4 regions of the Hydrogenophaga sp. GW101-3F08 genome follow, and region 2 is predicted to be linked to each of the others. Evidence: predicted binding sites of a transcription regulator. Region 2 holds the regulator's gene; each other region holds the start of a gene.

Region 1 (7,628 bases), on a different contig from region 2:
GGCCACGGTGGTTTCATCCACCCAGGCGGCACCGAAGTCGCGCGCCAGGCGCATCACCAGCGGTGGCGCGGGGTTGGTGTCGGGCACGGGCAGCGCAAAGGCGCGGCTGGGGGTTTCTGTGGCGGTGTTCATGGGGTCTCCTGTGTGTTTGTCCGGTTGAATGTCAGTGCTGTCCAGAGAGCTGCTTCAGCTGCTCGGCGGTCATCTGTGAGGGCAGCACAAAGCCCGCGTCGCCGCTGGCATCAAAGCCCTGCATGGCGCCGAGCACGAGGTCCAGTGCGCTGTTGACTTCCGTCGCTCGGTCGGCCGTGATGCGTTCGCGCGCATCGCCCAGGAACACCAGCAACCAGTCGCCAGCCTCCAGCGGGCCGACCAGCGCGGTGCTGACGCGGCGGCGCTCGCCACGGCCTTCGCACCAGGCGTGGCCGGGCTCAGTGGCGGTGACTTGCATGGGCATGCCAATGCACATATCAAAGGTCCTTGGGGAAAAAGCGTTCGTCGCCTTCGCGGCAGGCTTGCTCAGGGGCCGGGCGCTGCGTTTCATAGGCGGTCAGCGCGAGCTCATCCATGGTCACCGCCTCGCGCTCGCCCAGCGGCGTGCGGCGCGGTGCGGGCTCACCGCCCCAGCGCGCAATCTGGTCCACGCCCAGCGCCAGTGCCTCTTCCATCGCGGCCTTCACCACCGGGCGCAGGCTGCCGCCGTAGTCCTCCAGCTCCTGCGGCTGGCAGCCGATCAGCAGCACATGGGCCGGGTACTTGCCCGTGAGCTGCGCGAGCGAGAGCACTTCCTGGAAACCGGTCTGGTGCAGGCTCATCTTCTTGGCGCCCATGAAGCGCGGCACGGCATCGTCGCGCACCTGTTTCAGGGTGCCGGGTTCGAGGCCGTAGTCGATGGCGTCGAAGATCAGCAGCGCGTCGGCCGCCTGCACATGCTGGATCAGGTACAGACCCTGGGTGCCGCCGTCGATGAGCGACACGTGTTCGGCGAACTCGAAGCGGCGTTGCAGCGCTTCGATGCAGCGCACGCCAAAACCTTCGTCGGCCCAGAGCAGGTTGCCGATGCCGAGCACCACGATGGTCTGCGGCCGGGCGGGGGTGTCACCACCGGGGTGACAGGTGGATTCGGACGGATGGGCGCTCATGGTGGGTGGTCCCGAAAAACTCAAAGGGAAGAAGGGGTGACCGAGCTGGAACAGAAGCGCTTCCAGGCGTGGAAGCTGTCCCAGGCGGCCTGGTGCGCGAGCCAGAAACCGGCGTCGATGCCGAACTGGCGCGCGCAACGGATGGCGGTGTCGGGCGACATGGCCCGCTGGCCATGCACCAGCTCGTGCAAGCGTCGGCGCGAGAGGCCCAGCACCCGCGCCGCCTCGCTTTGGCTCAGCCCCAGCGGCGCCAGGCAGGTGTGCGCCAGCAGCCGCCCCGGGTGCATGGGCGTGCGCACCGGCACGCCCCGCGGGGGGATGGTCCAGCTGGCGGCGACCGGCTTCATGGTGCTCAGTCCTTGAACGTTCTACGGCCGGAGATCATGGTCGACACGATCGACTGGCGGCCCATGATGTCTTCGCGGATCGCGGCGTAGATGTGCAGCGTGATGAACATGATCAGCGCCCACATGCCCATGCGGTGCCAGGTGTGCACGTCCTGGCTCTGGCCGAACAGCGGGATCACCCAGCCAAACATCCGTTCCTGCCACGAGCCCATCTGCGAGCCTTCGCCATACAGCGCAAAGCCGGTGATCACCATGAAGATCGAGAGCATCAGGAAGCCCGCGAACATGGCCAGACGCGCCAGCGGGTTGTGGCCCACGTAACGGCCCGGCCGCGGGATCAGGAAGGCGTACCACTTGAACATGGTGAGCACCTCTTTCCAGTAGGCCTTCTGGAAGATCGGCACCCAGAAGATTTCGCGCGCGTGGTGGTTGCCCACCAGCGCCCAGTAAGCGCGACCGATCAGGCCCACGGCCAGCAGGTAGCCCGCCGTGAAGTGCGCGAAGCGGATGTAGCCCATGAGGTAGTGCGCGCTGGCCTCGCCCGGCATGGTGGGCAGCGGCTGACCGATGAAATAGCCGGTGAGGGCCAGCACGGTGATGGACGCCGCGTTGATCCAGTGCCAGAGGCGCACGGGCGCTTCGTACACATAGACCGATCGGGTGGCCTGGCCGTGTGAGACGGCGCTCTCGTCGATGCCGGTGACATCGGCGAGGCGTTCGGGGGACGTGGTGGACATGGTGGCCTCCAAATAACGGTTGCCGTTGATCGGGGTGGCCGTCAGGCCGTCAACTGACCGAAGAGCACCAGGCCGGATGCGCCCAGCACCGCGCCCAGGCCACCCAGTGCCCAGCCGCTGCGCTCGGCCAGCGCTCGGCGGATGCCGAGGCCCGCGAACACGCCGCCGATGTGCAGCGCGGCCGTGGTCAGCAAAAAGCCCGCGGCGTAGCCCGCGAAGCCCGTGGCCGGTGTTTCAGCGCCGTGGGCCAGGCCGTGCAGCGAAGCCGCCGCGGCCACCAGCCCCAGGCCGAGGGCGGCCGGCATCGGCTGGCGGGCCAGCACCAGCATGGCGCCGAACAGCAGCACCGACAGCGCCACGCCCTGCTCCAGGAACGGCAGGCTCACGCCGGCTGCGCCCAACGATGCGCTGATGACCAGCGCCAGCAAAAACGTGGCCGGGCCTTGCCAGGCCTTGCCTTTCGGCAGGGCACAGACCGACCACACGCCCACGGCCACCATGGCCAGCAGGTGGTCCAGGCCGAAGGGGTGAGCCAGGCCTTCCATGAGGCTGGTGGCGCCGTGGCCCGGGTGGGCCTGGGCCACACCGGCCAGACCGGTCAGCAGCGCGGCGGTAGTCAAACGGCGGATGTATTTCGATTGCATGTGTTTCTCCTCGTTGTGGGGTTCAGCGCACAGTGACTCTGCTCATCTCCTGCCCGTCTTCGCTCATCACGTGGGTGGAGCAAGCCAGACAGGGGTCGAAGCTGTGCAGCGTGCGCAGGATCTCCAGCGGCTGCTCGGGGTTGACCATGGGCGTGTTCATGAGCGAGGCCTCGAAGGCGCCGATCTGGCCCTTGGTGTCGCGCGGCGAACCGTTCCAGGTGGTGGGCACCACGCACTGGTAGTTCTCGATCTTGCCGTCCTTGATCTTGATCCAGTGGCCCAGCATGCCGCGCGGTGCGGCGACCGTGCCCACGCCCTTGGCCTCCTTGGGCCAGGTGGACGGGTCCCATTTGTCGGCGTTGACGGTGCTGGTGTCGCCGGCCTTGATGTTGCCGATCAATTGCTTGAAGTCGTCCATCATCATCTCGCCGCAGTACTGGCCTTCCAGCGCGCGCGCCAGGGTGCGGCCGATGGTGGTGGGCAGCAGCTGCTTGAGCGTGAAGTTGGTTTCCGGCAGGCCGAGGGCTTTGGGGATCGCGCTGTTGATCGCCACCGCCGCGCCGTCCACCTGCTCCTTCACACGTTGGCAATGTTTGTTGCCCTGCATCGCGTGGGCATAGCCCAGGATGTAGCGCGACAGCGGGCCGACCTCGACCGCGTGGCCGCGCCAGCGCGGGCTCTTGATCCACGAGTACTTGGCGGACTCGTCCAGGTTCTCGATCTGGGTGCGCGTGCCCTTGAAGTTGGGGCCTTCGGGGTGGTAGTTGGCTTCGGTGACGCCGTCCCAGGGGTGCAGGCCCTTGGTTTCGTCGCCGTACTTGTACCAGCTGTGGCTCACGAATTCCTGCACCTGCTCGGGGTCGCGCGGGTCGATGGCGTGGATCTTGTCCCAGTTGCCGTCGAGGATCACGCCGCCGGGCAGTTGCTGCGTTGTGGCGTCATAGGGCACCTTCTCGTAGGTGCCGTAGTCGGCCACGTTGGTGGCGCTCAAGCCGCCGCCGTACAGCCAGCCGGCGTTCTTGTAGATGGTGCCGATGGCCAGCACGTCCGGGATGTAGACGTTGTTGTTGAAGTCGATCATTTCCTGGATGCGGGCCTGCACGAAGTTCAGCCGCTCCATGTTGATCGGGGCGCCGGCGGCGCCGTTGCCGTCGAGGTTGATGGCGCAGGGCACGCCGCCCACCAGGTAGTTGGGGTGCGGGTTCTTGCCACCGAAGATGGTGTGCACCTTGACCCACTCTTTCTGCAGGTCCAGCGCTTCGAGGTAGTGCGTCACGGCCATCAGGTTGGCCTCGGGCGGCAGCACATAGGCCTTGCTGCCCCAATAGCCGTTGGCGAAGGGGCCGAGCTGGCCGCTCTCGACGAACTTCTTCAGGCGGTTCTGCACGTCGCGGAAGTAGCCGGGCGAGCTCAGCGGGTGCGCGGGCGACACCAGTTGCTGCAGCTCGCTGGTCTTCTTCGGGTCGGCCTGCAGGCAGGACACGACATCGACCCAGTCGAGCGCGTGCAGGTGGTAGAAGTGCACCGCGTGGTCGTGCACCTGCAGCGTCTTGGCCATCATCTCGCGGATCAGGTGGGCGTTCAGCGGGATGCGGATGCCCAGCGCATCTTCCACCGCGCGCACGCTGGTGAGCGCGTGGCAGCCGGTGCACACGCCGCAGATGCGTTCCACAAAGGCCCAGGCGTCGCGCGGGTCGCGGCCTTTCAGGATCACTTCCAGACCGCGCCACATGGTGCCGGTGGAGACCGCGTTGCGGATGACGTTGTTGCTGTCGAGGTTGACCTCGCAGCGCATGTGGCCCTCGATGCGCGTGACCGGGTCGACGACGATGCGCCGGCCGGTGTTGTCCATCTTGAAGCCCTGTGTTTCGTAAGCACCCATGGTGTTCTTCCTCGTGTGTCTGGATCAGCTGTTGGTGGACGCCGCTTTTTTCTCCGCGGCCTTGTCACGCGAGCGCTTGGCCACCGAGATGGCGGCGTGCGCCGCGACCGCGGCCCCCACCACACCGGCCGCCGTGCCGCCGATCTCGTCGGCGTTGGCCTCGATGCCGAAGGCGTGGATGTCGGTCAGGCGGTCGTAGAACGAACCCTTGTCCCAGAAGCCGTCTTCACTGCAGCCGATGCAGCCGTGGCCGGCCTTGATCGGGAAGCTGGTGCCCTCGTTCCACATCACGGTGGAGCAGGCGTTGTAGGTGGTCGGGCCCTTGCAGCCGACCTTGTAAAGGCAGTAGCCCTTGCGCGCGGACTCGTCGTCCCAGGTCTCGACGAACTGGCCGGCGTCGAAGTGCGGGCGGCGGTAGCACTTGTCGTGGATGCGCTGGCTGTAGAACATCTTCGGCCGGCCCTGGCGGTCCAGCTCGGGGATCTTGTCGAAGGTCAGCATGTAGGTGATCACGCCCGTCATCACCTCGGGGATGGGCGGGCAGCCCGGCACCTTGATGATGGGCTTGTCGGTGATCACCTTGTGGATCGGCGTGGCCTGCGTCGGGTTGGGCTTGGCGGCCTGCACGCAGCCCCACGAAGCACACGAACCCCAGGCGATGATGGCCTTGGCATCCTTGGCCACGTGCTTGAGCTTGTCGATGAAGGGCTTGCCCGACTGGATGCAGAACATGCCGTCTTCGTTCAGCGGCGGGTTGCCTTCCACCGCCAGGATGTACTGGCCCTTGTACTTGGTCATGATCTCTTCGAGGATGGCCTCGGCCTGGTGGCCGGCGGCGGCCATCAGGGTGTCGTCGTAGTCCAGGCTGATCATGGAGAGCACCACGTCCTTGGCCAGCGGGTGCGCCGAGCGGATGAAGGACTCGGTGCAGCAGGTGCATTCCAGGCCGTGCAGCCAGAGCACCGGGGTGCGCGGCTTGGTTTCCATGGCGTGCGCGATCTGCGGCACGAACGAGGGGGCCAGCCCCAGCGAGGTGGCGGTGAGCGAGCAGTACTTGAGAAAGCTGCGGCGCGAAATGCCCTTGCGGCGCATCACCTCGTAAAAGGTTTCCATCATGGGTTGTCTCCGTTGGCTTGTGTGGGTCGGGCCGGCTCTCACCGGTGGGTCCCCCTGGTCCCGCCGCTCGTGCAGGCAGGTGATCTACCGTTCGCAAGCCGCAGGCCATCACAAGCCATCCCCGGGAAAACACCGAGAATGCTCCGTAAGCACTTGATTTTCATCAAGTTTTTTTGACTTCAGAGACCTCGCTTCACTTCGGTCATTTCAGAACTGGAAAACAGAGTTCCACTTGATCAGACAAACCGGACAATCAAATTCCGTTTCGTTTTGAAAAATCGGTGGCCCAAACGGGCAAAAAAAAGCCGACCCTCGTGAGGTCGGCTTGTGATCTGGGTGCATCTCTGGGGACGCTGAAAAACCATTTTCTGGTTGGACTGGGTTGTCTCCTCGGTCCCCCGCGGTCGACAGCGGCAAGGCCGCTGTGAGCGAGTGACAGCACTGTAGCCGCTCGCACCGTTGTCGTGCATACGGGCTTTCCCTTGGTTCCGGGGCCCACTGGCACAGGAAATGCTCTGGGCCGTGGGTCGTTGGAAAAGGTAACAAGATGCACCAAAACCGTAGATTGTTCGCGGCTCTGACCTGCGGTCTGACGCTCGCCACCCCTTCCCTGCTCTGGGCACAGGCCACGCCCGAGCCGCTCACCGCGCCCGCCCTGGTGGCCGTGAGCAACATCCACAACGCCGACACCGCCTGGCTCATGGTGAGCACCGCCCTGGTGCTGCTCATGACGCTGCCGGGCATCGCTCTCTTCTATGGCGGCATGGTGCGCCGCCACAACGTGATCAACACCATGGCCAGCGTGGTTGGCATCGCCGCCGTGGTCAGCGTGTTGTGGTTCGCGCTGGCGTATTCGATGGCGTTCACCCCCGGTAACGGTGCGCTGGCGGGCTGGGTCGGCGGCCTGCAGCGCATGGGCTTTGCGGGGCTGGACTACCTGGGCGCCAGCGGCCAGGTGGCGGTGAGCCACATCGCGCCGCACGTGCCTGAGTCGGTGTTCGCCATGTTCCAGCTGACCTTCGCCATCATCACCTGCGCCCTGGTGGTGGGCGCGCTGGTCGAGCGCATGCGCTTTGGCGCCCTGCTGCTGTTCGCCGGCCTGTGGCTGCTGCTGGTGTACGCGCCCGTCGCGCACTGGGTCTGGGAGCCGGGCGGCTGGCTGGCCCGGCTCGGTGCGCTGGACTTCGCCGGCGGCGCGGTGGTGCACATCAACGCCGGTGCGGCCGCCCTGGTCTGCGCCTACGCGCTGGGCCCGCGCCAGGGTTACGGGCGCGAGCCCTTCATCCCCTTCAACCTGGGCCTGACCATGGCCGGCACCGGCCTGCTCTGGGTGGGCTGGTTCGGCTTCAACGCCGGCTCGGCGCTCGCCGCCGACGGCCGCGCCGGGCTGGCGCTGGCCGTGACCCATATCGCCGCCGCCGCGGGCGCGGTGGCCTGGATGGGCGCGGAGTGGCTGGCGCGCAAACGCGCGTCGCTGCTGGGCCTGTGCTCAGGCGTGGTGGCGGGCCTGGTGGCCATCACGCCGGCCGCGGGCTTCGTCACACCGCGCTCGGCGCTGATCATCGGCCTGGTGGCGGGTGTGGCCTGCTACTGGGGCGCCACCGGCCTGAAGCGCCGGCTGCGCGCCGACGACTCGCTCGATGTGTTCGGCGTGCACGGCGTAGGTGGCCTGGTGGGCGCGCTGCTCACCGGCGTGCTGGCCGACCCGGCGATCTCGGGGGTCGAAGGCAGCCTGCTCAAGCAGCTGATCGCCTGCGTGG
Region 2 (7,628 bases):
GCCACTTCGCGCCCGCCGTGGACGCCTTCGAGACCGCCATCGAACTCGGGCTGGGCTGGGGCATGGTGCCCGAGCACCACCTCGCGGGCCGCCCGCGCCTGCAGGAAGTGCTGCCCGGATCGACGGTGGACGTGGCGCTGTACTGGCAGCACTGGGCGCGCGAACCGCTCAGCGCGCAGCGCCTGACCCAGGCGGTCAAGGCGGCGGCGCGGACCAGCCTGTCGCCGCTGGCGGCGGCGCCTCCGCCCGCCCCGTAAAATCCCGCCCCATGCTCTCTGTCAAACACGAACTGCTGGGTGGCCTCGCCGCCGAGCTGGAACTGCTCTCTCCTGGTGCGGGCAGCCGCGCCGCCTTCGAATCGCCCAAGGTGGCCGCGCACGGCGACTTCGCCTGCACCGCCGCCATGCAACTGGCCAAACCGCTCAAGCTCAACCCGCGCCAGCTCGCCGACACCCTGCGCACGGCCCTGTTGGCGCAGCCGGTGTACCAGCAGTGGGTGTCCGACATCGACATCGCCGGACCCGGTTTCATCAACATCCGCCTCAAGCCCGCGGCCAAGCAGCAGATCGTGCGCGAGGTGCTGCGGGCCGGCGAGGGCTTCGGGGTGGTTCCGCCCAACGGCCAGCGCCTGATGGTCGAATTCGTCTCGGCCAACCCCACCGGCCCGCTGCACGTGGGCCACGGCCGCCAGGCTGCGCTCGGTGACGCGATCTGCAGCCTGTACCAGACGCAGGGCTGGGACGTGCACCGCGAGTTCTATTACAACGATGCCGGCGTGCAGATCGGCACGCTCGCCAACAGCACCCAGCTGCGCGCCAAGGGCTTCAAGCCGGGCGACCCCGAATGGCCCGAGGCCGCCTACAACGGTGACTACATCCAGGACATCGCCAACGACTACCTGGCGAAAAAGACCGTGCACGCCGACGACCGCGACTTCACCGCCAGCGGCGACGTGGACGCGCTCGACGACATCCGTCTCTTCGCCGTGGCCTACCTGCGCCACGAGCAGGACCTCGACCTGCAGGCCTTCGCCGTCAAGTTCGACCACTACTACCTCGAATCCAGCCTCTACACCAGCGGCAAGGTGGACGCCACGGTCCAGAAGCTGCGAGAGGCCGGCAAGACCTACGAGCAGGACGGCGCGCTGTGGCTCAAGTCCACCGAGTACGGGGACGACAAGGACCGCGTCATGCGCAAGGGCGACGGCTCCTACACCTACTTCGTGCCCGACGTGGCCTACCACATCAGCAAGTGGGAGCGCGGTTTCACCAAGGTGATCAACATCCAGGGCACCGACCACCACGGCACCATCGCCCGCGTGCGCGCCGGCCTGCAGGCCGCGAACGTCGGCATTCCACAGGGCTACCCCGACTACGTGCTGCACACCATGGTGCGCGTGGTCAAGGGCGGTGAAGAGGTCAAGATCAGCAAGCGCGCCGGCAGCTACGTGACCCTGCGCGACCTGATCGAATGGACCAGCAAGGACGCGGTGCGCTTCTTCCTGCTCTCCCGCAAGCCCGACACCGAGTACACGTTTGACGTGGACCTGGCGGTGCAGAAGAACAACGACAACCCGGTCTATTACGTGCAGTACGCCCATGCGCGCATCTGCTCGGTGCTGGCGGCCTGGGGTGGCGACGCGGCTTCGCTGAAAGACGTGGACCTCTCGGCGCTGGACAGCCCGGCCGCCCAGGCGCTGATGCTGCTGCTGGCGAAATACCCCGCCATGCTGGCCGACGCCGCGCGCGACTTCGCGCCGCACGATGTCACTTTCTACTTGCGCGAGCTGGCCGCCTGCTACCACAGCTACTACGACGCCGAGCGCATCCTGGTGGACGACGAGGCGGTGAAAAAGGCCCGTCTGGCCCTCGTCGCGGCCACCGCGCAGGTGTTGCACAATGGTTTGAAGGTGCTGGGCGTGAGTGCCCCGCAGAAGATGTGATGACGAAAGCCCGTATGAAAACCCGTTCTCCTTCCGCCCGTTCGCACGTGGGCGGAACCCTCATTGGCTTCGTGATCGGGGTGCTGGTGGGGCTGGCTGGCGCGCTGGCGGTGGCGATCTACGTCACCAAGGTGCCCATGCCCTTCGTGGACCGCGGGGTGTCGCGCAAACCGGCGCAGGATGCGGCGGAAGCCGAGCGCAACAAGGGCTGGAATCCGAACGCGGTGCTGGGCGGCAAACCCGCCCCGGTGCCCGGTACGGGCAACGAAGCTGGGGCCATCGTGGTGCCCCCGGCCGATGGCAAGCCGCTGCCGCCGGCCGCCGCTCCGAAGGCGCCCCCCGCGTCTGCCGCGCAACCGCAGGGCGACCCCATCGAGGATCTGCTGCGTTCGCGCCCGAAGGCCGACAGTGCGCCCGCCGCGCCCACCGCAGAGGCTCCCGCCAGCGGTGCCCCGAACCCGGCCACGGCCGACCCCTTCACGTATTTCGTGCAGGCCGGGGCGTTCAGAAACCCCGACGAGGCCGATGCGCAGCGCGCCAGGCTGGCCATGCTGGGCATGGCCGCCGAGGTCAGTGAGCGCGAGCAGTCCGGGCAGAAGGTGTACCGGGTGCGCGTGGGGCCGTTCGCGCAGAAGGCCATGGCCGACGCCACGCGCGAGCAGCTCGAAGCCAATGGTGTGGCCGCTGCGCTGGTGCGCGTGCAACGTTGAGCGCGCTGAACGCCTGAGCCGAGGCGGTGCCGCGGAACTTTTTTCCGCAGGGCCGGCCCCAACCAAGCCCATACAAGGAGTCCGATTTCATGCAACGCCGAGTTTTTTCCCGCACCCTGTTGAGCGCTGGCGCCTTGAGTGCCGCTGGGGCCCTGCGTCCCGCGCTGGCCCAGCGCATCGGTTTCAAAGAAGGCACCGACTACCAGCGCCTGAGCAAGCCCGCGCCGGTGGTCAGCCCGCCGGGGCAGGTCGAAGTGGTGGAGTTCTTCGCCTACAGCTGCATCCACTGCTTCAACTTTGAACCCGTGTTCAACGACTGGATCGGCAAGAAGCCGGCCCACGTGACGGTGCGGCGCATGCCGGTGGCGTTCAGCCCGGACTTTGTCCCCATGCAGCGCCTGTATTTCACGCTGGAGGCCATGGGGCTGGTGGACAAGCTGCACCGCAAGGTGTTCCAGGCGATGCACGAGGAGCGCCTGCCCCTGACCACGCCTCCGGCGATCGCCGCCTGGATCGAAAAGCAGGGTGTCGACAAGGCCAAGTTCGCGGCCATCTACAACGGCGCGGCGATCCAGCAGTCCAGGGAAGCCACGGCCTTGCAGGAAGCCTATATGGTGGAGGGCACGCCCGCGCTGGGTGTGGCGGGCCGTTTCTACATCGGTGGCCAGGGTCCGCGCACCCTGTTGATCGCGGACAACCTGATCGCCCAGGCGCGCAAGTCCTGAAGAACCGGGCGCCGGCACGACCAAGGCCCGCCCTCTGGCGGGCCTTGTGTTTTCCGGGCCGCGACAAAGTCCGGTGAGGTGCCTGCGGGCGGGGTTTGCGCCGCTACAATGAATGCAAGATTTGTGCCCCTGAAAAGCCATGCCTCAAAACACCTTTGCCCCCAGATTGCTTTCGCGCTTCATCATCGCGGCCCTTGGCCTGACGTTGGTCGCCGCTGCTCACGCAGAGCTGGCCGACAAGGACAAGCCGATGAACATCGAGGCGGATGCGCTGCGCTACGACGACGCCCGACAGAGCAGCGTGTTCACCGGCAACGTGGTCGTCACCAAGGGCACCATCGTGATGCGGGGCACGAAGATGGATGTCCGCCAGGACCCGCAGGGCAACCAGTTCGGCAACCTGTACGGCTCCGCGGCCAAGCCCGGTTTCTTCCGCCAGAAGCGCGAGGCGCTGGAGGAGTGGATCGAGGGTGAAGGCGAACACATCGAATACAACAGCCAGGCCGAGACGGTGGTTTTCACCGGCAGCGCCGTGCTGCGCCGCTACCGCGGGACCCTGATCAACGACGAGAGCCTGGGCAACCAGATCACCTACAACAGCCGCACCGAGGTCTTCACCGTCAAGGGCGGCGAGAGCAACCGCACGGCGGCCAATCCCTCGGGCCGGGTGCGCGCCATGCTCACGCCCATCCCCGACGAAGAGAAGGCGCCCGCGAAGCCCGCAGCGCCGGCCGATCCGGCCAAATTGCGCCCCAGCGAACAGCTCAACGAGAAAAACAAGTGACCGCAGCAGGTTTGGGCAGCGTGCCCGCTCCCATGGCCGTGCGCAGTCAACTGGAGGTGCACGGACTGCAGAAGGCCTACGGCAGCCGCAAGGTGGTCAAGAGCGTTTCACTCACGGTGGACAAGGGTGAGGTGGTGGGTCTGCTGGGCCCCAACGGCGCGGGCAAGACCACCTCGTTCTACATGATCGTGGGGCTGTTGCGCGCCGACGGCGGCGAGATCCTGCTGGACGGGCAGCGCATCGAGGCGCTGCCCATTCACCGGCGGGCCCGGCTGGGCCTGGGCTACCTGCCGCAGGAAGCCTCCATCTTTCGCAAGCTCACGGTGGAGCAGAACGTGCGAGCCGTGCTGGAGTTGCAGCGCGACGAGGACGGCAAACCCCTGTCCGCCACCGAGATCACGCACCGGTTGGACGAGCTGCTCAAGGACCTGCGGGTGGACCATCTGCGCGACTCGCCCGCGCCCTCGCTCTCCGGCGGGGAGCGGCGCCGGGTGGAGATTGCCCGCGCGCTGGCCACCCGGCCGCGCTTCATTCTGCTGGACGAACCGTTTGCCGGTATCGATCCGATCGCCGTGATCGAGATCCAGCACATCATTGGCTTCCTGAAATCGCGTGGCATCGGGGTACTGATCACCGACCACAACGTGCGCGAGACCCTGGGTATCTGCGATCACGCCTACATCATCAGCGACGGACAGGTGCTCGCCAGCGGCACCACGGCCGAGATCGTGGAGAACGCCGAAGTGCGCCGGGTGTACCTCGGCGAGCATTTCAGGATGTGATGCATGAGGCCCCTGTGTGTCTCGTGCCCGCCGGCCCGACCCGGCTCCCGCACCGCTGCGCGACCCGCGCGCCGGGTCGCTGTCCCTCCGTTTTGCCGGCCTGACGCATGAAACAAGGCCTGTCGCTGCGCGTCTCCCAGCATCTGGCGCTCACGCCCCAGCTGCAGCAGTCGATCCGTCTGCTGCAGCTGTCCACGCTGGAGATGGCGCAGGAGGTCGAGCAGATGCTCGACGAGAACCCGTTTCTGGAGCGCACCGAGGAGCTCGCCGAACGCGAGGCGTTTGGTCTGGAGCAGATCGACGCGCCGGTGAGCGCGGGCGAGCAGATCGCCGAAGCCACGGTGGCGGCTGCCAGCGACCTGGCCCCGGCCGCCGAATTCGACGGCCCGTTGCCGCCTGCGTCGTCCACCGTGTCGCCGGTCGACGGCGGCGAAGGCGGTGAGGGCGAGGCGCTGGAGAGCCGGCTCGATGGCGCCGCGCCGATGGAAGAGAGCTGGGAAGGCGACGGCACGGTCGAGATGGCGCCCGATGACAGCGAGTGGGGCGGCGACGCGCCGCCGCGCAACAACAACTCGTCGGGCGACGACGACGAAACCGCCAGCGCAGCCGACCTCGCGCGCGTGCCCGTCAGCCTGCAGGACCACCTGCACGACCAGGCCCGCTGCCTGCGCCTGAGCGACGAGGACAGCGCCGCGCTGTATTTCCTGATCGAGTCGCTCAACGACGACGGTTACCTCGAAGAGCGCCTGTCCGAGCTGGCTGGCGCCTGGTTGCGGCTCTCGGCCCCGCCGGGCAAGCCGGTCGATCCGCAGGAGCACCTGGAGGAACTCGAAGCGCTCGAACAGCGCCTGGGCGTGGCGCTGCAGCTGCTGCAACACATGGAGCCTTCGGGTGTGGGCGCGCGCGACCTGGGCGAATGCCTGCGCCTGCAGATCCTGGAGCTGCGCAACAGCCCCGAGGCGCGGGCCGCGCTGGCCATCTGCAGCCAGCCGCTGGAGCTCATGGCCAAGCGCGACATCAAGCGCCTGTGCAACCTGTGTGGCCTGGACGACGCCACCGTGCGCGCCGCCCTGGCCTTGATCGCCCGGCTCGAACCCAAGCCCGGGCGCCGCTTCGTCGATGTCGAGCGCAACGTGGTCGTGCCCGACGTCATCGTCACCCGCGCCGGGCGCGGCTTCAAGGTCCAGCTCAACGCCGAGGTCATGCCGCGCCTGCGCGTGCACGACGTGTACGCCAATGCCATGCGGCAGAACCGGGGCGGACGCGACAACGGCGGCGAAGCCGGCCACGCCGCCATGCAGCAGCGGCTGCAGGAAGCCCGCTGGTTCATCAAGAACATCCAGCAGCGCTTCGACACCATCCTGCGCGTCTCCAGCGCCATCGTCGAGCGCCAGCGCAACTTCTTCATGCACGGCGAACTCGCCATGCGCCCGCTGGTGCTGCGCGAGATCGCCGACGAACTCGGCCTGCACGAGTCCACCATCAGCCGCGTGACCACCGCCAAATACATGGCCACGCCCTTCGGCACCTACGAACTGAAGTATTTCTTCGGCTCCAGCCTGGGCACCGAAACCGGCGGCAACGCATCGAGCACTGCGGTGCGCGCGCTGCTCAAGCAATTCATCGCCTCCGAAGAGCCGGGCAAGCCGCTGTCGGACAACCAGCTCTCCGACCTGCTGCGCGAGCAGGGCATCGAGTGCGCGCGCCGCACCGTGGCCAAGTACCGTGAGGCCTTGCGCATCGCGCCAGCGAACCTGCGCAAAGCGCTCTGAACACCCCCTGCCGTGAACCAACTCCAACTCTTTCTTCCCTGCGCCGCCGGCGTCGAGGACTTCCTCGCCGCCGAGGTGCAGCGCATCACCAACGAGCCGCTGGCCTTCAAGGCGCGTGGCGGCGTGGGGGTGCGGGCATCGTGGCGCGACGCCATGCGCCTGAACCTGCACAGCCGCCTGACGCAGCGCGTGCTGGTGCAGCTCTGGCACGGCGAGTACCGCAACGAGAACGACCTGTACAACGCCGCGGGCGACGTGGCCTGGGAAATCTGGTTCACCCCGGCGCAGACCATCAAGGTCGAGATCACCGCGCAGCACAGCCCGCTGACCTCGCTCAACTTTGCCGCGCTCAAGATCAAGGACGCCATCTGCGACCGCTTCCGTGCCAAGCGCGGCGAGCGCCCCAGCGTGGACACCACCTGGCCCGACGTGCGCATCTACGCCCACCTCACCACCGACAGCGTCACGCTCTACATCGACACCTCGGGTGAGCCGCTGTTCAAGCGCGGCTGGCGCGAAGACAAGGGCGACGCGCCGCTGAAGGAAACCCTGGCCGCCGCCATGATCGCCGCCACCGGCTGGGACGCCTGCGCCGACCAGCCGCTCGACGACATTCCCCCGCTCTACGACCCCTGCTGCGGCAGTGGCACGGTGGTGATCGAAGCCGCGCAGATTGCACTGAACATTCCGCCCGGCCTGCTGCGCCGTTTCGCGTTTGAAAAGATGCTGCCGTTCCAGGCCCACGTGTGGCAGGCCATCCGGGACGATGCCGCGCGCCAGCAGCGCGAGTGGCCGGCGGGCCACGCGCCCATCGTCTTCGGCAGCGACGTGTCGTTCCGCATGGTCGACTTCGCGCAGCGCAACGCCGAGCGCGCCGGCGTGGCCCACGCCATCGAGCTGCGCGGCGGCGACG
Region 3 (7,628 bases), on a different contig from region 2:
AGGCAGCCCCTTCGGCTGACAACACTTTCATCCACCTTCACAGAGGAAGACACACATGATTTACGCAGCTCCCGGCGCCGCCGGCGCCAAAATCGCCTACAAACCGCGCTACGACAACTTCATCGGCGGCAAATGGGTCGTGCCGTGCAAGGGCCAGTACTTTGACGTGATCACGCCCGTGAGCGGCCAGGTCTACACGCAGGCCGCGCGCTCCACCGCCGAAGACATCGAACTCGCGCTGGACGCCGCGCACGCCGCCGCCGACGCCTGGGGCAAGACGGACGCCGCCACGCGCAGCAACATCCTGCTGAAGATCGCCGACCGCATCGAGCAGAACCTGGAGCTGCTGGCCTACGCCGAGACGGTGGACAACGGCAAGGCGATCCGCGAGACGCTGAACGCCGACATCCCGCTCACCGTGGACCATTTCCGCTACTTCGCTGGCTGCGTGCGCGCCCAGGAAGGCGCCCTGTCCAACATCGACGAGAACACGGTGGCGTACCACATCCAGGAACCGCTGGGCGTGGTGGGTCAGATCATTCCCTGGAACTTCCCGATCCTGATGGCGGCCTGGAAACTGGCGCCTGCTCTGGGCGCCGGCAACTGCGTGGTGCTCAAGCCTGCAGAGTCCACCCCGATCTCCATCCTGATCCTGGCCGAGTTGATCGCCGACCTGCTGCCCCCGGGCGTGCTGAACATCGTGAACGGTTTCGGCCGCGAAGCCGGCATGCCGCTGGCGCAGAGCAAGCGCATCGCCAAGATTGCGTTCACCGGCTCCACCACCACGGGCCGCGTGATCGCGCAGGCTGCGGCCAACAACCTGATCCCGGCCACGCTGGAACTGGGCGGCAAATCGCCCAACGTGTTCTTCGCCGACATCATGGACAAGGACGATGCCTTCCTCGACAAGTGCGTTGAAGGCCTGGTGCTGTTCGCGTTCAACCAGGGCGAGGTCTGCACCTGCCCGAGCCGCGCGCTGATCCAGGAAAGCATCTACGACAGGTTCATGGAGCGCGTGCTCAAGCGCGTGGCCGCCATCCAGCAGGCCAACCCGCTCGACTCGGAAAGCATGATGGGCGCACAGGCTTCCAAGGAACAGCTGACCAAGATCCTGTCGTACCTGGAGCTGGGCAAGGCCGAAGGCGCCGAGGTGCTGATCGGTGGCGGCCAGGCCCACCTGGGCGGCGATCTGGAAGGCGGCTACTACGTGCAGCCCACGCTGTTCAAGGGCCACAACAAGATGCGCATCTTCCAGGAAGAGATCTTCGGCCCGGTGCTGGCCGTGACCACGTTCAAGGACGAAGCCGAAGCCCTGGCCATTGCGAACGACACGCTGTACGGCCTGGGCGCCGGTGTGTGGAGCCGCAACGGCAACGTGGCCTACCGCATGGGCCGCGCCATCAAGGCGGGCCGTGTGTGGACCAACTGCTACCACGCCTACCCGGCACACGCTGCGTTCGGTGGCTACAAGGAGTCGGGCATTGGCCGCGAGACGCACAAGATGATGCTGGACCACTACCAGCAGACGAAGAACCTGCTGGTGAGCTACAGCGAGAACAAGCTCGGGTTCTTTTGACCTACCCCCGCGCCGCGCCTGCGGCGCGTCACCCCCTCAAGGGGGCAACGCGAGCGGCCTGGCAAAGCCAGTTCCGCCGCGTTCTGGGTTCTGACATTTCGCGCCGGAGCTGGCATGCCGCTCCGGCGCTTTTCCGTTTCTGATTCGCTGGGCATCACCACAAGGAGACAGACATGGTTGAAAAAGTCATCGCCACACCGGCCGCGGTCGAGCTGATTGAATTCCTCAAGACCAAACACGGCCCCGAGCTCATGTTTCACCAGTCGGGTGGCTGCTGCGACAACAGCGCGGCCAACTGCTACCTGCCGGGCGAGATCACCATGGGCGCGGGCGACGTGTACCTGGGCGATGTCGGCGGTTGCCCGTTCTACATCGGCAAGGCGCAGTACGCGTACTGGCGCCACACCCAGCTCATCATCGACGTGATCGAGGGCCACGGCGGCACCTTCTCGCTCGAAGGGCCGGAGGGCAAGGCGTTTCACACGCGATCGCGGGTGTTCAGCGAGGCCGAGATGGCGGAGCTGGACGCCGAAGATCGGGCCGCGCAGGGGGCGGTGTCTCCCGGCTGAAGCCCGCAAAGGTCAGCGCCTGGTTGGGTGGCGCAGGGGCGTGACGGCGAGTTACGCCTTTGGTGGATTGGCCGCCCGAACGGTGAGGGATTCTCTGCGCTGAATCCGTGGGTTCAAAGCCCCGGCTTCTCCAGCGCGCGCAGCACTTCGGTCTGGAAGTCCGCGCCCTGCGAGGCCTGCATGAAGGCGTCGATGGCGCCGTCGAAGCGCACCGTGCCCTGGTGCAGCAGCACCAGGCGGTCGGCCACCTTGGCTTCTTCGATCAGGTGGGTGGCCCAGAGCACGGCCATGCCGCGGGTGTGGCACAGGCCGCGCACGGTGTCGAGCAGGTGCTGGCGCGAGCCCGGGTCCAGGCCCACGGTGGCTTCGTCCATCAGCAACACAGCCGGTTCGTGCAGCAGGGCGCGCACCAGCTCCACCTTGCGCCGCGTGCCGCCCGAGAGGCTGCGCACCGCGGCCTTGGCCTGGTCGGCCAGGCCCATGGCGGTCAGCCCGGCGGCGATGCGCTGGCGCGCGGTGGCGCGGGGCAGGCCATGCAGGTCGGTGTGGAACAGCAGGTTGGCCTGCACCGAGAGGTCCATGTCGAGCGCGGTCTGCTGGAACACCACGCCCAGCGCCGCGAGCGCGCGGCTGGGGTGGCGTTGCATGTCGTGGCCCAGCACCACGATGCGGCCCTGGTCGGGGCTGAAGAGGCCGGTGAGCAGTTGCAGCAGGGTGGACTTGCCCGCGCCGTTGGGGCCGAGCAGGGCGACCATCTCGCCCGCCTTCAGGCTCACGCTCACGCCCTTGAGCGCGGGCTTGCTGCCGTAGCTCTTGTGCAGGTTGTCGGCGAGCAGCGGTGTGGGGTCGGTCATGCGCGGGGCCGGGTTGGGGCGCCGGTCAGGCTGGCTTGGCGAGCAGGTTCATGCGTGCGAGCAGTTTCTTCTCGTGCTCCACCGTGGCCAGCACGGCCTGGCGGTAGTCGCGGGTGTTGAGGTAGTCCAGCGCCTGATCGTACTTGGCGAGCGCGCTGGTGTGGCGTTCGCTGAACATGGCGGTGCGGAAGGCGTCGTGCAGCTTCTGGACCACCGCTGGCGGCGTGCCCGCGGGTGCGGCCAGGCCCCAGGGCGAGGTGTAGACCGCCTGCGGGTAGCCCAGCTCGCGCATGGTGGGCGCGTCGGGCCAGCGGGGGTTGCGCGCGGCGTTGAAGGTGGCGAGCAGGCGCATCTGGCCGCGATCCACCCAGGGCGCGAAGCCGGTGGAGTTGACGCCGGCCATGATCTGCGCCCCGGCGATCGCGAGCATCTGGTCGGCCGTGCCTTTGTAGGGCACGTGCACGTAGCGCACGTTGTGCTGCAGCAGGATGTCTTCCATCGCCAGGTGGGCGGTGGTGCCGACGCCGGTGGAGCCCAGGATCAGCTCGCCCGGGTGCTGGATGGCCCAGTCGATCATCTCGGTGGCGCTTTTCCAGGGGCTGTTCGCGGGCACCAGCAGACCGAAGCTCACGCTCGACACCTGCACGATGGGCGCGAGGTCGGCCACCGGGTCCCAGGGCACGGTGTTCATGAGCGCGTGGCGGTAGACCGTGATCGGCACCTGGCCGATGGTGTGGCCGTCGGGCTCGGCGGCCTTGAGCAGCGGCGCCACGTGGGTGCCGGCGGCGCCGGGCTTGTTGATCACCACGATGGGCTGGCCCAGCAGCGGCGCGGCTTCTTCGCACAGCACGCGCAGGGTGAGGTCGGTCTGGCCGCCCGCGGGCCAGGGCACGATGAGCTGCAGGGGCCGGCTGGGCCAGGGTTGGGCGCCGGGCTGGGCCCGCAGGGGCAGGGCGGGCGATGCCGCCAGCGCCAGGCTCCAGCCGAGCCAGCGCCGGCGTGTCACGGGGGGGTGTTCCAGACTGGAACAGTCGGGCGCAGCGTGGGGCAGTGGGGTCATGGCAATGGGCCGGTTGTCTCAGGGTTTGTCCGTAGCCGCGTGGGGTTTGCGCGGGTGTTTGGGCACCGAGCAGGCAATTTCCATTCCCATGCGGCGCTGGCACCGAATTTGCACACCGGTGCCCCAGGTGCCGCGCGAGCACCGGGCATCGCCACACAACAATTCCGGAGACACCCCGTGCCAAGACCCTTGCGTCCTTCGTCCGCCTCGTCCGTTCACCGCGCGCTGCGCCTGCTGGCCCTGGGGGCCGTGTGCGGTGCCGCATCGGTGGCCGCCCTGGCCCAGGGCCGGGTGTACGTGTCCAGCGAGAAGGACAACAAGCTGTATGTGTTCGACGCCCAGGGCGAGCGCACCGGCGCCGTCGAGGTGTGCAAGCGCCCGCGCGACATGGCGTTCGGCGCCGGCGGCCAGCAGATCCTGGTGATCTGTGGCGACAGCAACGCCATGGGCGTGGTGGACGTGGCCAGCGGCAAGCTGAGCGGCACGGTGCCGCTGGGCGACAGCCCCGAGATGTTCGCCCTCAGCCCCGACGGCAAGACCGTCTACGTGTCGATCGAAGACGAGAACGTGGTGGCGGCCTACGACATCGCCGGCAGGAAGCCGTTGTTCGAGGTGAAGACCGGCGGTGAGCCCGAGGGTGTGCTGGTCACGCCCGACGGCAAGACCGCCTACGTGACCTCCGAGGTGGCCAACCTGGTCCACGTGATCGACCTGGGCACGAAGAAGGTCACGAAGAACATCCAGGTGGGCAAACGCCCGCGCCGTTTCATGCTCGCCGCCGGTGGCGCCGAGCTGTGGGTGAGCAACGAACTCGACGCCACGGTGAGCGTGGTCGACACCAAGACCCACACCGAAAAGCAGAAGATCAAGTTCGTGGTGAAGGGCATGCGCGAGACCGACATCACCCCCGTGGGCATGGCGCTCAGCCCGGACGGCAAAAGCATGTGGGTCGGCCTGGGCCGGGCCAACCACGTGGCCGAGGTGGACGTGGCGAGCAAGGCGGTGAAGCACCAGGTGCTGGTGGGGAAACGCGCCTGGGGCCTGACCATGCACCCGAACGGCAAGACCCTGTACGTGGCCAACGGCCTGTCGGACGACATGACGCTGATCGACGCGGCTTCGGGCAAGGCGCTGAAGACGGTGCCGGCTGGCCGCGTACCCCACACCATCCTTGTCAGCAAATGAACCACCCCCATCGCTGGGTTTTGGTCCGGCCCGACAAAGTGCAAATGTCCGTTCGGGCTGAGCCGGTCGTTGCCCTTCGACGGGCTCAGGGCGAACGGATAGAACCTCGCAGGGTCGAATCCACAAGTCGGTTCCGCGGCATTCTCGGTTCTGGTCTGTGGCGCGCCGCCGGGTTGGCGTTGTTGGGCGTTTCGGGCTTGCTTGCCTTGCCTTCCTTCGCCGCGACCAAAGTCACCATCGCCGTGGTGTCGCTGGACGGCGACCCGCGCCACGCGCCGCGCCGCATGGAGCGGGCCTATCCGGGGCATCCCACGGGGCGGGCGATGGATGGGGTGAAGCTCGCGGCCGAGGACTCGGCGTTTGAGCTGGACGCGGCCGGGCTGGAGCTGGTGGTGAAGGACGTGGTGCTGCCCAACGCCGCCGCGCTGCCCCAGGCGCTGGCCGAGTTGAAAGCAGCGAAGGTGCAGCACCTGGTGGCCGACCTGCCGCTGGCCGAGCTGCGGCAACTGGTGCAGGCCGCGCCCGCCGCGTTGGGCGGCGCCATCGTGTTCAACACCGGGCTGGACGACGACGGCCTGCGCGCGCAGCAGTGCGCCGCCCACCTGCTGCACACGCTGCCCAGCCGCGCCATGCTGTCGGACGCGCTGGCGCAGTACCTGGCCGCGCGCAACTGGCGCAAGGCGCTGGTGTTGCAGGGCCCGCTGCCGGGCGACGCGCTGCAGGCCGATGCCTTCAACCGCTCGGCCAAGCGCTACGGGATCAAGATCACGCAGCACAAGCCTTTCAAGCTCACCGGTGACCCGCGCGAACGCGACCTGGGCAACACGCGCCTGCTCACCGGCGAGCGCGAGCACGAATTCGTGGCGGTGATGGACAGCGACGGCGAGTTCGCGCGCCTGCTGCCCTACGCCACCCAGTGGCCGCGCCCGGTGGTGGGCGCCAGTGGCTTGGTGGCCGCGGCCTGGCACCCGCAGTGGGAGCGGTATGGCGGGCCGCAGCTCAGCCGCCGCTTCCACAAGCTCGCGCAGCGCCCCATGCAGGGCCACGACTGGGCCGCCTGGATGGCCGGCCGCGCGGTGGCGACCGTGCTGGTGGACGCGCCCAAGGCCCCGCTGGCGCAGCAGCTCAAGGCGCTGCGTGGGGGCTCGGTCATGCTCGACGGCTTCAAGGGCCGCAAGCTCTCGTTTCGCGCCTGGGACGGCCAGCTGCGCCAGCCGGTGTTCGTGAGCCACGTGGACGGCGTGGCCGGCCTGGCGCCGCTCGACGGCGTGTTGCACCGCACGGACGTGTTGGACACACTCGGCGTGGACGAACAGGAGAGCGCGTGCAAGAACCGCTGACCATGCCCCCGCCGGGCCTGCCCGTGGCGCCGCCGCTGGCGCTGCACCTGCTGCGCGCGCTGCGCGCGGTGGTGGGCCGCGAGCTCAACCGCTTTCTGCGCCAGCCCACGCGCCTGGGCTCGGCGCTGGTGCGCCCGCTGCTGTGGTTCGTGGTGTTCTCCGCCGGTTTCAACAACGTGTTTGGCGTGGCGATTCAGCCGCCCTACGAGACCTACATCGAATACAAGGCCTACATGGTGCCCGGCCTCTTGGGCATGGTGGCGCTGTTCAACGGCATGCAGAGTTCGCTTTCGATGGTGTACGACCGCGAGATGGGCGTGATGCGCCTGCTGCTCACCGCGCCGCTGGCGCGCGGCTGGCTGCTGGCCTTCAAGCTGCTGGCGGGCACCTGCCTGTCGGTGCTGCAGATGGGGGTGTTCCTGGCCATCGCCTGGGCCTTTGGCGTGGAGGTGCCGCTGTTGAATCTGCCGGGCCTGCTGCTGGCCATGGCCAGCGGCGCCACGTTGCTGGCCGCGCTGGGGCTGATGCTCTCGGTGTACGTGAAGCAGCTGGAGAACTTCGCCGGCACCATGAACTTCGTGATCTTCCCGATGTTCTTCATCAGCCCGGCGCTGTACCCGCTGTGGAAGCTGGAAGAGTCGGGCGCGTGGTGGCTGCTCAAGCTCGCGGAGTGGAACCCCTTCACCCACGCGGTGGAGGTCATGCGCTACGCCATGGTGGGGCAGTTCTCGGGGCTGTCGTGGGCGGTGGTGCTGGGCTGCAGTGCCGTGTTTTTTGTAGCGGCCTTGTGGGGCTACGACCCGCAACGCGGCTGGACGAGGAGATGACCACCCGGCGTGATCTTCTCGTGGGCGGCGCGGGCCTGGCCTGCTGGCCTGGGCTGCGCGCGCAGGACGACCCCACCGGTGGCGACCCGCTGGGTTCCATGCAGTACCCCAGCCTGCGCGAGCAGACCATCGGCAAAGCCACCGCTAAATTCTCTGACGCGGTGATCGTCAAGGGCCCGGCCTTTGCCGACGATGCGATGAACGTGCCGCTGCTGGT
Region 4 (7,628 bases), on a different contig from region 2:
GGCACACCCGGATTCTTCCACTCGTGGTCCCATCAACCTGGCACGGTGCTCAAAACCAACGACATCGCCTTCGTGCTGGAGAACGCCGATCTTTCGGCTGAACTGGAAGTCGCACGCGCACGGCTCGCCGAGGCCGAGGCCCTGCATCGCAGCGAGCAGTATCTTGATCCTGGCAAGGCCAGCGTCTCTGCCCGCCGTCTGAAGGAGACCGCCGCCTTGGTGGCCAGCCTGGAGGCCCGTTTGCAGAAGATGCAGGTTCCGGCGCAGGTGCAGGGTGTGCTGGCAGCGTTCCGGCCCGAAGACATGATTGGCACCTATCTGCGACAAGGTGAGTTGGTCGGCTACGTCCTGGACCGTCAGCGTTTGGTCGCGCGGTTCGTGGTGCCGCAGGACGATATCGATCTGTTGCGCGAACGTCTCAAGGGCGCCAAGCTGAAATTGGTTGACTCCATGGATGAAACCCATCAGGTGACCCAGTGGAGCTCTCCGGTGGCCGGTGTGGACGAGTTGCCGTCTGCAGCGCTGGGCTTGGCTGCCGGAGGATCGATACCGACCCGCCCTGACGACCCGCAGGGCCGCAAGACGCTTCAGCGGGTGTTTCTGGTTGACCTGGCGCTGCCCGCCACCGCGCAGCCGGCTGGTTTCGGAGAGCGTGCTTATGCCCGGTTCGATCTGGGATGGGAGCCGCTTGGGTGGCAAGGAGTGCGTCGATTGCGGCAGCTTTTCCTGGGGCGTTTCGGTGTCTGATGTCCGGGCGCTTCTGGCTGATCGGCGACTGACCCTCGCCGACGGGGTCTACGTCGAACGCCTCACCGAGCCTGCCCACAAGGTGGAGAGCTGGCTGCGGTTCTGGGTGGCGAGGTTGAAGTCGGGAAAAGCGCGCCGGACCGACCGATTCGTCGGCGCGGTGGACGCATTGGGCGACACGCTCAAGGCCGCCGATGATGAGGAAGTGCGGCGAACCCTGTGGCGTGCCGCAGCACTGATGCGGCGCGAAGGCATGTGTGACCAAGCCTTGGCCCAGGCCTTTGCCGCCATTCGCGAAGCGTCCGGGCGGACCCTGGGGAAACGTCATCATGACGTTCAGTTGCTCGCAGGACGTGTGTTGCTGCGCGGGCAGATCGCCGAAATGGCCACCGGCGAAGGCAAGACGCTCGCGGGAACCCTGGCGGTGTGCGCTGCTGCGGCTGCGGGTGCGCTCGTGCATGTGGTGACCGTCAATGACTACCTGGCGCAGCGCGACGCCGAAGAAAATCTGCCCTTGTTCGAATTCTTCGGCTTTTCCGTTGGAACCGTCGAGCAGGACATGAGCATTTCGGACCGGCAGGCGATTTACGGTCGGCATGTGGTCTATGTGTCCAACAAGGAACTGACTTTCGACTACCTGAAGGACCGGATCGGTTTCGGGGCCACACTGGATGCCCAGTTGAAGCTGTCCCGGGTGGGCTCATCAGGGGGACGTTCGTCGCCCATACTGCGCGGGTTGCATGTGGCCATCGTGGACGAAGCGGACAGCGTACTGATCGACGAGGCGAGGACGCCGTTGATCATTTCCGAAACGATTCCCGACGACCTCGATCCCTCCGTCTATGCGAAAGCACTGGAGGTGGCGGAAGGACTGGAGGCGGATGTGCACTACCGCTTCGGACACGGGCGGGATGTTTGGCTGACCGATGCGGGGGAGCAGTTTCTGGAGTCGGTGCTGTCCGCGGAGGAGGGCATCTGGCGGTCTCATTTGTGGCGCCGCGAACTGGTCAACAAGGCACTGTCCGCGCTGCATGGCTTTCGAAAGGACGAGCACTACATCGTTGCCGAAGACAAGGTCCAGATCGTGGACGAGTTCACCGGTCGCGTGATGCCTGATCGGACCTGGGAGCGCGGCTTGCACCAGATGATCGAGTGCAAGGAGGGGTGCGAGATCACTGGGCAACGCCGAACGCTGTCCCAGACCACCTACCAAAGGTTCTTCGGGCGCTATCTGCTGTTGTGTGGCATGACTGGGACCGCCCGTGAAATCCGGGCCGAACTGCGGCAGGTGTACGACCTCAGTGTGGTTCGTATCCCCACTTTTCGCCCCAGTCGGCGGCAACATCTGCCCACGCAAGTATTCCCGACTTCATCGGAGCGCTGGCAGGCGGTGGCCACCAGGGCCGCTGAAATGGCTGCGCAGGGGCGTTCGGTGTTGGTCGGAACCCGTTCGGTCGAAGCGTCCGAGGTGCTAAGTGAACACTTGGGGAGCCTCGACGTTCCGCACGTGGTGCTCAACGCGCGGCAGGATCAGGAGGAGGCCGCCGCCATCGCACAGGCCGGCCGACCTGGCGCCATCACGGTGGCGACCAACATGGCCGGGCGTGGTACGGACATTCGCCTGGATGCGTATGTGGAGAGCAAGGGTGGCCTGCATGTGATCCTGACCGAGTTCCATGAGAGCGCCCGGGTCGATCGCCAGTTATTTGGACGCGCTGCGCGGCAGGGAAATCCGGGCTCTGTGGAGGCGATGGTGTCGCTGGAGGATGAGCTTTTCAGGCAATACGCTCCCGTCGTTTCCCAGCGGCTGGCGTTGGTGTGGCTGGGAAAGTTTCGCTGGAGTCAAAAGGGTTTTGCGTCGTTCGTCTCTGCGGTGCAGGGTAGGGCAGAACGGCGTAACAGGCGGATTCGACTGGATACCATCGCAAGGGATCAGAAGTGGCAACGGTCATTGGGATTTGTCGGAGGACACAAAAAATGAAATGCGTATCCCCTGCGTCGCAGGTGTCGGGCCGGCACGGCCTTTGGACAGGCGTCTTGTCCGTGGCCATGGGGTGTGCGGCGATGCCTACATGGGCAGCGGAGTGTTTGATTGAACCGACGCAGACGGTGGAGGTCGCTAGTGCTGTGCCCGGATTGGTATCCAGCGTGAATGTTCGTCGAGGTGATCGGGTCAAAAAGGGGCAGGTTCTGGCGACGCTGGACGACAGGGCGGAGCGTGCTGCGATGGGTGTCGCGAGGTTCCGCGCGCTACAAACAGGCCCTGCGGAGTTGGCCGCCCGCAAGATTCAGTTCGCGCAACAACGGTTCCATCGCAGGGAAGCCCTGGCCAGGGAGCGATTGATCGCCTCACAGGACAGTGACGACGCCGAGGGTGAGCTGAGGGTTGCTGAAGCAGAGCTCAAGTTGGCCGGTGAGAACCTGGAGCTGGCCAAGCTTGAGCTGGAGCAGCATTCGATACAGGTCAGCTTGCGCACGGTTCGCTCTCCTGTTGACGGTGTGGTTGTAGAACAGATGGCCCATCCTGGAGAGTCGGTTGAAGCGGGGCCTGGGCAGCGGGGTATTTTCAAGCTGGCCCAGATTCATCCGCTGCGGGTGCATGTGATTCTTCCCAAGGACCAGTTCGGCAAGATCAAGATCGGCGATACCGTAATGGTGGTAGCCGAATCGCCCGTTTCGGAGCGTCTGAAGGCAACGGTAAAGACGGTTGACCGCATCATCAATGCCGCCAGCGGAACGTTTGTGGCTTGGCTTGAGCTCCCTAACCCGGACTTCGGTATCCCGTCTGGTATCCGTTGCAAAGCAGAGACCGAAGGCAAGCGCCCCTAATAGTTGCTCTCAGGAGCGAAAGTGATAGAAGCATGAGGCCATGTATGAAGTGTTCGGTATTGAGCTCGTTGAGTCACTTGAAGCGGCGCCCACACACCGCCATCATCATCGTGGCAGCGGCAAGCATGTTGTTGAGTGCTTGTGGTGGGGGTGGAGAAGAGTTGTGTGGTGCCGACAATCAGACGTTCAGCATCGATTTTGAGGAATCCTCCTACAAAGCATCGGTCGGAGACGTTACGACCATATCCAGCAAAGTCTTCCCGGAGAGTTGCAGATCAGTAATGACTGTGGGTGTCCGAACTGGTTCGCTCCCCCCCGGAATGAACATCGCGAACGGCAACCTGGAGGGATCCCCATCGGAGGCTGGGGAGTTCAAGGTGCAGCTATCCATCACGGCGGTTCAGGGCTACCAGTCCCAGAGCTTTGCCCCCTCGGTTGCTCCTCGCAGTCGTGAAATTACAGTTCTTGTGAAGTAGAAGGTGGGGGAGTATTGATGGGATGAATTGAGCTGTTTTCGACATCCCTTCACTGTCAAGTACTGAACATTTAGATACCCCTAGCAGGTGAGAACGCCACTTTTCAGGTTCAAGGTCACCTTATTCGTTGTTGTAGAGGGGCTACCGCACAAAATCACCGCAACTGTGAAGATCTCGTCATCGTAATTTTGACGAAGTGAAACCTAAGTCATTGATCCATATGGACTCAAAAAGAGTGCAACTTTGGTGATGTCCACCCGGCCTGGGCGGTGAGCCCCCGCCCACCAGCGCCACCGCGCTGGCCGTGTGGTGGGGCGAACAGGTCGGGCGCTGGCCCCAGCGCGCCAGCGCGAAGCGCCCGGCCAGCGAGGCGACGGCAGCCGATTCCAAGGCTTCGCGGGTGCTCATGGGCGGCAGCAGGCCGGCGAAGCGTTGCGCCAGCATGGACTTGCCCGAGCCCGGCGGCCCCACCATGAGCACGCTGTGGCCCCCGGCGGCGGCGATCTCCAGTGCGCGTTTGGCCGCGGCCTGGCCTTTCACGTCCGCCAGGTCGGCGTAGGACGGGCCCTGGCCCACCTGGGTGGGCATCAGCCGGGCCCAGTCATCGTCGTCCGCGGGCGCGGGCTCTGCGGCGGCGGCGCCTTCGGGCAGGAACTGGCGCACCACGTCCAGCAGGTGGCGCGCCCGGTAGACCTGGGCCTGCGGCACCAGCGCGGCTTCTTCGGCGCTGTCGGGCGGCAGCACCAGGCGGGCCGGGGGGCCTTCGGTGGCGTGTGCACCACCATGGAGCGCCAGGCTCATGGCCAGCGCGCCACGCACCGGGCGCAGCTCGCCGCCCAGCGAGAGTTCGCCGGCGAATTCCCAGCCGGCCAGGCGCGCGGCGCTGATCTGGCCGCTGGCGGCCAGGATGCCCAGCGCGATCGGCAGGTCAAAACGGCCCGAGTCCTTGGGCAGGTCGGCAGGCGCGAGATTGACGGTGATGCGCTTGGTCGAGGGGAATTCCAGCCCCGCGTTGGCGATGGCCGAGCGCACCCGTTCGCGCGCTTCCTTCACCTCGGTATCGGCCAGGCCCACCAGCGTGAAGCTGGGCAGGCCATTGGCCAGGTGGACTTCCACGCAGACCGGGTGGGCTTGCAGGCCCAGCAGTGCACGGCTGTGCACCAATGACAGACTCATTGACATTTCCTCCCTGTTTCGGTGCATTTCATGCCCTGTTCATCAGGGAAAACCCGCTGATGGTGATGCACAACCTTGGTGCTTGCGCTGTTCGAGTGACAGTTCGCGCGCAAACACGCGCTTTCATCATGGCACAGGCGCCGCCGCACCGCCGCGCCGAGCCCGTCGGACGCGGTGTTTTCGCGACAGCCCGCCGGCCCGGGTGGGCTCGCGCTTGGCACGTTCCGTGCTTGGGGCTGTAAGCGATTGAATCAAAGGCGTGGAGTTCCCACGAAACAGTCCGCATCCAAAGTGGTGTCAGCCCTTCCGGCCGGCATTGCCCGTGTCACCCCCGGTGTCGGCCACCCGGTCTGAGCACCCTGTACTAGTAGAGGAATCACAGCATGAAAATGGTTTCAGCCATCATCAAGCCGTTCAAGCTGGACGAAGTGCGCGAAGCGCTCTCCGGCATGGGCGTGCAAGGCATCACCGTCACCGAAGTCAAGGGCTTCGGCCGCCAGAAGGGCCACACCGAGCTGTACCGCGGCGCGGAATACGTGGTCGATTTCCTGCCCAAGGTCAAGATCGAAGCCGCCGTCTCCGACGACCTGGTGGACCGCGTGATCGAGGCCATCGAAGGCGCCGCCCGCACCGGCAAGATCGGCGACGGCAAGATTTTCGTCACCTCCCTCGAACAGGTGGTTCGCATCCGCACCGGCGAGACCGGCAAGGAAGCGCTCTGATCAACGAGCAGCACAAGAAAGATCACGCACATGAAAAAACTACTTGCAACCCTGTTGCTGGGCGCGGGCCTGGCATTCGGCGGACTTAACGCCCTGGCGCAAACCACCGAAGCACCGGCCGCTGCCGCGGCGCCCGCCGCCGACGCAGCAGCGGCTCCGGCCGCACCGGCTGCCGACGCTGCCGCTGCACCGGCCGCCGCACCCGAAGCTCCGGCCGCTGCCGTGGCGGCGCCTGCCGAAGCCGCCCCTGCGGAAGCCGCACCGGCCCCGGTGCCCAACAAGGGCGACACCGCCTGGATGATGGTCGCCACCCTGCTGGTCATTCTCATGACCGTGCCGGGCCTGGCCCTGTTCTACGGCGGCCTGGTGCGCAGCAAGAACATGCTGTCGGTGCTGATGCAAGTCATGGTGACCTTCTCGATGATCGTGGTGCTGTGGGTCGTGTACGGCTACAGCCTGGCGTTCACCGAAGGCAACGCATTCATCGGCGGCTTTGACCGGCTGCTCCTCAGCGGTGTCTGGGACAACGTGGCCGGCACCTTCGGCAACGCGGCCACCTTCAGCAAGGGCGTCGTGATCCCCGAGATCGTGTTCGCCGCTTTCCAGGCCACCTTCGCCGGCATCACCTGTGCCCTGATCGTCGGCGCTTTCGCCGAGCGCATCAAATTCAGCGCCGTGCTGTTGTTCACCGCCATCTGGTTCACCTTCAGCTACGCCCCGATCGCCCACATGGTCTGGTTCTGGATGGGCCCCGACGCCTACTCCAGCGCTGAGGTGGCCGGCGACATGACGGCCAAGGCCGGCTACATCTGGCAAATGGGCGCGCTGGACTTCGCCGGCGGTACCGTGGTGCACATCAACGCCGCCGTCGCTGGTCTGGTCGGTGCCTACATGGTCGGCAAGCGCATCGGTTACGGCAAGGAAGCCATGGCGCCTCACAGCCTGACGCTGACCATGGTCGGTGCCTCGCTGCTGTGGGTGGGCTGGTTCGGTTTCAACGCCGGCTCCGCCCTGGAAGCCAACGGCTACGCTGCCCTGGCCTTCATCAACACCTTCATCGCCACGGCCGCTGCCGTGCTCGCCTGGTGCATCGGTGAAGCGCTGGCCAAAGGCAAGGCGTCCATGCTGGGTGCCGCTTCCGGTGCTGTCGCTGGCCTGGTGGCCATCACCCCCGCGGCCGGCAACGTCGGCGTGGGCGGCGCGTTGATCATCGGCTTCATCGCCGGCTTCGCCTGCCTGTGGGGCGTGACCGGTCTGAAGAAGATGCTGGGCGCGGACGACTCGCTCGACGTGTTCGGCGTGCACGGCGTGGGCGGCATCATCGGCGCCCTGCTGACCGGCGTGTTCAACTCCCCCAACCTGGGTGGCCCGAGCGCCGTGGCCGACTGGACCACGGTGGCCATGATCGCCCCCGATGCCTACACCATCGCCGGCCAGGTCTGGATCCAGGCCAAGGCCGTGCTGATCACCATCGTGTGGTCGGGTGTGGTCTCCGTCATCGCCTTCAAGATCGTCGACCTGACCGTGGGCCTGCGTGTGACCGAAGAGCAGGAACGCGAAGGTCTGGACATTTCTTCCCACGGCGAGACCGCGTACAACCGCTGAGCCTGAGCGCTCCCCGGGGTGCTGCTGACAACAGCGCACCCCCCATTTTCTGAGTTTCCTTTGGATGTTCACC

What was found. Region 2 encodes sigma-54, which starts transcription at its own class of promoters, with help from an activator protein. Its sites were predicted from a motif close to TGGCANGNAANCTGCTTT; they were not measured.
Region 1: a site for sigma-54 is predicted at 6,368-6,385, ahead of AC07YZ_RS21430 (ammonium transporter). Genes of this name have one in related genera too.
Region 3: a site for sigma-54 is predicted at 4,157-4,174, ahead of AC07YZ_RS07600 (PQQ-dependent catabolism-associated beta-propeller protein). Genes of this name have one in related genera too.
Region 4: a site for sigma-54 is predicted at 5,444-5,461, ahead of glnK (P-II family nitrogen regulator). Genes of this name have one in related genera too.

What each region holds. Positions count from the first base shown of each region.
Region 1 is NZ_JBWKZP010000010.1:129,211-136,838, reverse strand. It holds gene AC07YZ_RS21470 (hydrogenase) at 1-132, opposite strand, end outside; gene AC07YZ_RS21465 (HypC/HybG/HupF family hydrogenase formation chaperone) at 164-457, opposite strand; gene AC07YZ_RS21460 (HyaD/HybD family hydrogenase maturation endopeptidase) at 471-1,142, opposite strand; gene AC07YZ_RS21455 (HigA family addiction module antitoxin) at 1,163-1,489, opposite strand; gene cybH (Ni/Fe-hydrogenase, b-type cytochrome subunit) at 1,495-2,226, opposite strand; gene AC07YZ_RS21445 (HupE/UreJ family protein) at 2,268-2,870, opposite strand; gene AC07YZ_RS21440 (nickel-dependent hydrogenase large subunit) at 2,893-4,752, opposite strand; gene AC07YZ_RS21435 (hydrogenase small subunit) at 4,777-5,865, opposite strand; gene AC07YZ_RS21430 (ammonium transporter) at 6,416-7,628, shown strand, end outside.
Region 2 is NZ_JBWKZP010000003.1:402,082-409,709, reverse strand. It holds gene AC07YZ_RS11365 (HTH-type transcriptional regulator ArgP) at 1-257, shown strand, start outside; gene argS (arginine--tRNA ligase) at 269-1,942, shown strand; gene AC07YZ_RS11355 (SPOR domain-containing protein) at 1,957-2,652, shown strand; gene AC07YZ_RS11350 (thiol:disulfide interchange protein DsbA/DsbL) at 2,742-3,377, shown strand; gene lptA (lipopolysaccharide transport periplasmic protein LptA) at 3,517-4,161, shown strand; gene lptB (LPS export ABC transporter ATP-binding protein) at 4,194-4,943, shown strand; gene rpoN (RNA polymerase factor sigma-54) at 5,051-6,715, shown strand; gene AC07YZ_RS11330 (THUMP domain-containing class I SAM-dependent RNA methyltransferase) at 6,728-7,628, shown strand, end outside.
Region 3 is NZ_JBWKZP010000002.1:417,114-424,741, forward strand. It holds gene exaC (acetaldehyde dehydrogenase ExaC) at 56-1,576, shown strand; gene AC07YZ_RS07585 (DUF779 domain-containing protein) at 1,750-2,145, shown strand; gene AC07YZ_RS07590 (ATP-binding cassette domain-containing protein) at 2,259-2,999, opposite strand; gene AC07YZ_RS07595 (Bug family tripartite tricarboxylate transporter substrate binding protein) at 3,025-4,059, opposite strand; gene AC07YZ_RS07600 (PQQ-dependent catabolism-associated beta-propeller protein) at 4,237-5,244, shown strand; gene AC07YZ_RS07605 (ABC transporter substrate-binding protein) at 5,442-6,584, shown strand; gene AC07YZ_RS07610 (ABC transporter permease) at 6,587-7,411, shown strand; gene AC07YZ_RS07615 (quinoprotein dehydrogenase-associated SoxYZ-like carrier) at 7,408-7,628, shown strand, end outside.
Region 4 is NZ_JBWKZP010000010.1:62,173-69,800, forward strand. It holds gene AC07YZ_RS21040 (PqqD family protein) at 1-747, shown strand, start outside; gene AC07YZ_RS21045 (preprotein translocase subunit SecA) at 659-2,728, shown strand; gene AC07YZ_RS21050 (efflux RND transporter periplasmic adaptor subunit) at 2,725-3,576, shown strand; gene AC07YZ_RS21055 (putative Ig domain-containing protein) at 3,702-4,052, shown strand; partial or broken gene AC07YZ_RS21060 (YifB family Mg chelatase-like AAA ATPase) at 4,308-5,228, opposite strand; gene glnK (P-II family nitrogen regulator) at 5,612-5,950, shown strand; gene amt (ammonium transporter) at 5,981-7,555, shown strand.